Regions from separate parts of the Bradyrhizobium lablabi genome, predicted to be linked through region 1. Evidence: riboswitches for the same ligand, from Rfam matches in the RefSeq annotation. Region 1 holds a riboswitch; the other holds the start of a gene.
What was found. Region 1 has a riboswitch for cobalamin ahead of B5526_RS15575 (HupE/UreJ family protein). Riboswitches for the same ligand answer to the same signal wherever they lie in the genome.

Region 1 (3,206 bases):
CAGCGCCTGCGCGCGCCCGATCTCGCCGCCGTCGGCGGTAACGGCGGCATTGTTCGACATGTTCTGTGGCTTGAAAGGCCTCACTCGCAGGCCGCGATTGGTGAAAGCCCGCGCCAATCCCGCAACCAGCAGCGACTTGCCGACGTCCGAGCCGGTCCCCTGCAGCATGATCGCGCGGGCTGGGCTCAAAACTCGATGCCTTGCTGCGCTTTGACACCGGCCGCGAAGTGGTGCTTCACGGCTACCATCTCGGTCACGAGGTCGGCTATCTCGATCAATTCGGGTTTTGCATTGCGGCCGGTGACGACGACGTGCAAGTCAGCCCGCCGGCTCGCGAACGCCGCAAGGACCCGGCCGAGGTCGAGATGATCGTAGCGCAAGGAGATATTGAGCTCGTCGAGGATCAGCAATCGGATCGAGGGATCTTCCATCAGTTCAGTCGCCCGGTCCCAGGCGCGCTCTGCGGCGGCGACATCGCGGGCACGATCCTGGGTTTCCCAGGTAAAACCTTCACCAAGTGTGTACCATTTGACCTGATCGCCAAAACGCTCGATCGCAGCGCGCTCGCCGGTCTGCCAGGCTCCCTTGCCGAACTGCACCACGCCGCACTGAAAACCTCGTCCGATGGCGCGCAGCAGAAGACCGAAAGCCGCCGTCGATTTGCCCTTGCCTTTGCCGGTGTGGACGATGAGCAATCCTTTCTCGATCGTCTTGCCGGCGACCTCGGCATCCTGAACCGCCTTGCGGTTGGCCATCTTTGCCTTGTGGCGCGCTTCGTCGTCGGTTTCGGTTGTCATGGAGTTAAAATTCCTTCCGTCTATTTCAGAATGAGCGGCAATCCCGCCGCGATCAAGACAGCGCGGTCGGCAATCGCAGCCACCTGCATGTTGAGGCGGCCTTGCGCATCACGAAATTCTCGCGCCAGCGCATTATCGGGAACGATGCCAAAGCCGACTTCATTGGAGACGACGACAACAGGTCCGTCGGCGTTGCCAAGGGCCGTGATCAACCGCTGCTGCTCAGCGATCAAATCCCGACCGTCCAGCATGACATTGCTGAGCCAGAGCGTGAGACAATCGATCAGCACGGCTTGTCCTTTGCTGCCATGCGCTGCGATCGCGCTCGCCAAATCGAGCGGGGCCTCGACGGTGCGCCAGCGGCCATCGCGTCGGTTGCGGTGCGCGGCAATCCGCGCCGCCATCTCGCTATCATGGGCTTCGGCGGTTGCCACGTAGACCCAGGGCGGAGCGCAGTCCATCACTAAGTTCTCGGCATATCTGCTCTTTCCGGACCGCGCGCCGCCGAGAACGAAGGTCAGACGAGGCGGGGGAACGTTCATGATCGGCGAATTCGATTGACGGGGGTTGATGCTTGCCCTTATCAATCGGGTGACGGTTCCCCGCAAGGGGATTGAATGGGAATGCGGTCAGGGAACCTTAGCCTCCAAAGGCATGGGGCCCCAAATCCGCGGCTGCCCCCGCAACTGTAGTCGGCGAGCTGAAGGCCAAGACACCACTGGGCAACCGGGAAGGTGGCCGGACGCTGAGACCCGAGAGCCAGGAGACCTGCCGTCGAGAACGCTGTTATCCGGCTCGTCGCGCGGGGCGTCGCGATGGTCATGTTGAAGGCTTATCAGCGACGAATTTTGTCGCGATGGGACCCCGTCGGAAGCGGCACCAGGCCAGGGCGCACGAAGCCCATGACGACGGAGGTCCGCGATGAAGACTTTGCTCAATCGATCCTTGCTCAATAAATTGAGCGTGCTTGTTGTGGGTGCCGCGATGCTGGCGCCGGCGCAGGCGCTGGCGCACCATATGATGGGCGGCAAGGTTCCCGTCACCTTCATGCAGGGGTTGTTGTCGGGGCTTGGGCATCCGATCATCGGGCTCGATCATTTCGCAGCCGTCGTCGGCGTCGGAATTTTGGCGGCGTTGCTCGGCCGCGGCGTTCGCCCGGTGCTTGCGTTCAGTGCGGCCATGATCCTCGGCGTCGCGCTGCATCTTGCCAGCGCCAATATTCCGGCGGCTGAGCTTCTTGTCGGACTTTCCACGCTACTCATCGGCGGTCTGGTTGCGCTTCGGCTATCGCTCGGCGTGTTGCCGGCGGCCGTGTTGTTTGCCGCAGTCGGCGTGTTCCACGGCTATGCACTCGGCGAATCCATCGTCGGAGCCGAAGCTTCACCGCTCGGCGCATATCTCGCCGGTCTGTTTGTGATTCAGACCGCCATTGCCGTCGCGGCCTACGCGGCAACGACAAGAATCCAGCAACGCGCTCCCTCGTTCAACCGAGCAGGCATGGCCGCAGCCGGTGCTCTCATCGCCCTGATCGGCGCCGTGATGGTTGCAACTGCCGGCTTCCCGGGCTGAGCGCGCCAAGCACATGACCGCATTCACCGATAGCGGGGCCTCGCCGCGCCCAAGCGCCTCGAAACTGTTCGTCTGTATCACCTGCCGCCTGCTCGGCGAGACGACCGAGGATCAAAAGGCGCGCCCCGGCGCGCGTCTGATGGAGATCCTGTCGCAGCGTCTCGAAGATGGGGCGGCCGATATCGAGATCGTGCCCGTCGAGTGTCTGTCAAATTGCAACCGCGGTTGCACGGTCGCGGTCTCGGGGCCGGGAAAATGGACCTACGTGATCGGCGCGCTCGATCCCGAACAGCATGCCGATGACGTGGTCCAATTTGCCCGACTTCATCATTCCCACGCCGACGGGCTGCCGGTCTGGCGCGAGCGCCCCGTCCACATCCGCAAGAACACGATTGCGCGGGTCCCGCCGCTCTCCGTTTTAGCGAACATTGGAGACAGTTCCCGATGACATCTCTGACAAAAGTCCCTTGCACAATCGTCACGGGCTTTCTCGGCGCCGGCAAGACGACGCTGGTTCGCCACGTTCTTGAAAATGCGGGCGGACGCCGCCTGGCGGTGATCGTCAACGAATTCGGCGACGTCGGCATCGACGGCGAAATTTTGAAGAGCTGCGGCATCGAGAGCTGCCCGGAAGACCGCATCGTGGAGCTATCCAACGGCTGCATCTGCTGCACGGTGGCCGATGACTTCGTTCCCGCGCTCAAGCGTCTCCTCGATCACCCGGCTCCGCCGGAGCACATCGTCATCGAGACGTCTGGGCTAGCGCTTCCCAAACCGCTGGTGCAGGCTTTCAACTGGCCGGAGATCGCCTCGCGTGTCACGGTTGACGGCGTTGTTGCC
Region 2 (3,206 bases), 1.4 Mb from region 1:
CCTTGATGTCGCTGGTCGAGGGAATGATGCGCACCGCGATATCGGCGGCGAGTAACAGCGCGCTGCCCGTCAGCGCGCTCGGAACCAACAATCGCGTCGGATCATGGCCGATCAGCGGGCGCATCAAATGCGGCGCCACCAGGCCGATAAAGCCGATAGTACCGGACACCGCGACCGCGCCACCGACGCCGAGCGCGACGCCCGCGATCACGAGCAAGCGCAGCCGGTCGACATCGACGCCGAGGCTTTGCGCGGCCTCTTCCCCCAGGCTGAGCGCGCGGAAGGCATTGCGCTGGCTGAAGAGGATGATGGCGCCCGCCACGATGAATGGCAGCGCCAGCATGACATGGCGAAAGCTGCGATCCTCCAGCGAGCCGAGCAGCCAGAACGCGATCTCGAACACCACGAAGGGATTGGCGGAGAGATTCATCACCAGCGCGGTCGTAGCGCCCGCAAGGCTTGAGATCGCAAGCCCCGCCAGAATGAGAATCAGCAATCCGGCGTTGCGGCCGGCGACCGCGAGCAGCATGAACACCGACGCAAAGGCAAAGATGATGGCCGCGACCGGCAGCGCGTAGGACCTGACATCGGCAAGGCCGAGCGAGATTACCAGCACCGCGCCGAAGGCCGCCGATTGCGGCGCGCCGAACAGCTCGGGTGCGGCCAGCGGATTGCGCAATAATCCCTGCAACGCCGCGCCGGACACTCCGAGTATCGCGCCGATCGCAACAGCGAGAATCATGCGCGGCAGTCGGATTTCGCGCACGATCACCTGGGCCACGTCACTGCCGCCGCCGAATAGCGCATCGATCACGGCAACGGGCGACAGCCGCACCGGCCCGATCCCGAGCGAGAGCAGCGCCAGTAGCACCACGAGCGCGACAAGCACCGCCGTCACGCCCGAGCGCCGGCGCGCCGCGATTTCAGCCGTCGCCATGACGTCCTGAACGCTCATCAACGGTCCTAAAAAGCGGCCATTCCTCAAAGCGGATTTGTCGGCTCGCCGCCATGCTCATACAATGATTGAGGTCGGGCACAAGCGGGACCTGCGATCAAAATGCCTATCCGCCCCGGGCGGGGTCCACCGGAACGATGAGCATTGACTCCCCGCCCGGCAAACTTCTAGATCACCGGGACGGTTCCTCGTTTGGGGATCAAAAGGGAATGCGGTGCGGGGAAACTTCCCCAATGCCGCGGCTGCCCCCGCAACTGTAAGCGGCTAATCTTTCGTCAGATGCCACTGGGAATCTCGGTCCTGGGAAGGCGACGGAGGGTAACGACCCGCGAGCCAGGAGACCTGCCGTCAGCCGTGGTCACACGCGAAGATGTCGGTCGGGGAGTACAGACATTAGCTTCACCGGGGTGCGCAAACGCCCCGTGGTGAGACTTGGTTCGCTGTGACGTGCCACTGACGTCATACCGAGGTCGAACCATGTCTTCCGTCATCTTAGCCGCAACGCGGCGCCGCCGTTTGCTGCTTGCCTCGAGTTTCCTTGCGCCGATTCTCTCGCTGGCGATTTCCGCCGCGCGCGCGCAGCAGGCTGCTCCGGGTCAATTACCGCCGATCGAAGTCAGCCCGCCCGGCGACGAAAACCGGACCCGCGCCAAGCCGGTTGCCGATAGCGATTCCTATTCGCGTCGCGCCGTGCCCAGCCCCTCGCAAACCGGCACACCGGCAGGCGCGCCGGCCGACAATTCCAACGTCGCCTCTCCTGGCACTAGCACGACAGGCGTTGGTCCGACCAACCGGCAATTTGCCGGCATCGTCGGCACCTCCACTTCAGTGATCACCGCCGCGGATATCGCGCACTCACCGGCGCAGACCATCCAGGAGATCATCGCGCAGACGCCCGGCGTGCAACTCACTAATCTCTACGGCGGCGTGAACGGCGTGGGCACCACCGTGGGCCTCCGGGGCTTCGGCGCCTTTGCCACCGCCAATACCCTGGTGCTGATCAACGGCCGCCGATTGAACGACATCGACATGGCCGGCGTCGATCTCTCGACCATTCCGCGCGATTCGATCGAGCGCATCGAGATCACCCGCGGCAACAGCGGCGCCGTACTCTATGGCGACAACGCCGTCGGCGGCGTCATCAACATCGTCACCAAGACCGGCACCGGCGGCCCGCCGGTCGCGATGCGTTTCGGAGGCGGCGTCGGCTCCTTCAACCAGCAATTGGGCTCGGTTTCGACCGCGGTCAACTCAGGACCCTGGTCGGCATCATTCTACGGCAACAGCTTCAAATCGGACGGATACCGGGTCAACAACGCGCTTGAGCAGCGCAACGGGATCGGCAGCGTCAATTACAACACCGCTGATTTGTCGGCGTTCTTCACGCTATCCGGCGACGATCAGAAGATCGGTCTCCCCGGCGGCCGATTGGTCGACCCATCGATCGGGCTCGACCAGCTATCGACCGACCGGCGCGGCTCCAGCACGCCGTTCGACTATGCCGCCAAGCAGGGCGTCAACGCCACCACGGGCTTCACCAAGACCTTGTGGAACGGCGCTGAACTCATCGTCGACGGCGGCGTGCGCGACAAGAAGCAGCAGGGTGCCTTTTTTGGTGCAACCGCGTTTCCCAGTTTTGCTTCCACCTATGTCAGCGCAGATTTGACGACTTGGTCGATAACCCCTCGATTGAGTGTCAAAAATACAATCTTCGGAATCCCCTCTTCCGTTCTGACCGGAATAGATTATTACGATGCGACCTTTCACCAGGATAAGGGCGCATTTCAGGGGTTTACGCCCTGGCATAGGTTCGACCTGGCGCAACAGACACTCGCGGGCTACTGGCAGCAAACCGTCGGCCTGTTGCCGACAACGGACTTTTCGTACGGCGCTCGCGTTCAAAACACCAACCTGACCGCGCGTGACCGCTTCGATCCGACGGCGCCGTTTGCGTTCGATACCCAGGCGCTTCCGCTCGACAGCAACGAGACACAATACGCCTTGCATGTCGGCTTCGAGCATCGCTTTAACGATATCTTCTCGGTCTTCGGCCGCGCCGCGCGCGCGTTCCGCACGCCCGACGTCGACGAACGCGTCGCCTCAGGTCCCGCCTTCGATGCCTTCTTCAATCCGATTCCCCAGACCTTCAGATTGAAGACCCAGACGTCGAACGACGTCGAAGGCGGTTTCCGCATCAAGGCCGGACGATTCGAGATGCAATCGAGCATCTACAACATGGACCTCGTCAACG

Region 2: linked by a shared signal. The riboswitch ahead of B5526_RS21990 (TonB-dependent receptor) and the one ahead of B5526_RS15575 (HupE/UreJ family protein) in region 1 are both predicted to bind cobalamin.

What each region holds. Positions count from the first base shown of each region.
Region 1 covers NZ_LT670844.1:3,354,690-3,357,895, reverse strand. Annotated here, with positions in the region: gene B5526_RS15590 (cobyric acid synthase) at 1-168, opposite strand, end outside; gene cobO (cob(I)yrinic acid a,c-diamide adenosyltransferase) at 186-797, opposite strand; gene cobU (bifunctional adenosylcobinamide kinase/adenosylcobinamide-phosphate guanylyltransferase) at 818-1,339, opposite strand; cobalamin riboswitch at 1,376-1,587, shown strand; gene B5526_RS15575 (HupE/UreJ family protein) at 1,719-2,366, shown strand; gene B5526_RS15570 (DUF1636 domain-containing protein) at 2,380-2,814, shown strand; gene cobW (cobalamin biosynthesis protein CobW) at 2,811-3,206, shown strand, end outside.
Region 2 covers NZ_LT670844.1:4,735,849-4,739,054, reverse strand. Annotated here, with positions in the region: gene B5526_RS21995 (FecCD family ABC transporter permease) at 1-955, opposite strand, end outside; cobalamin riboswitch at 1,121-1,319, shown strand; gene B5526_RS21990 (TonB-dependent receptor) at 1,433-3,206, shown strand, end outside.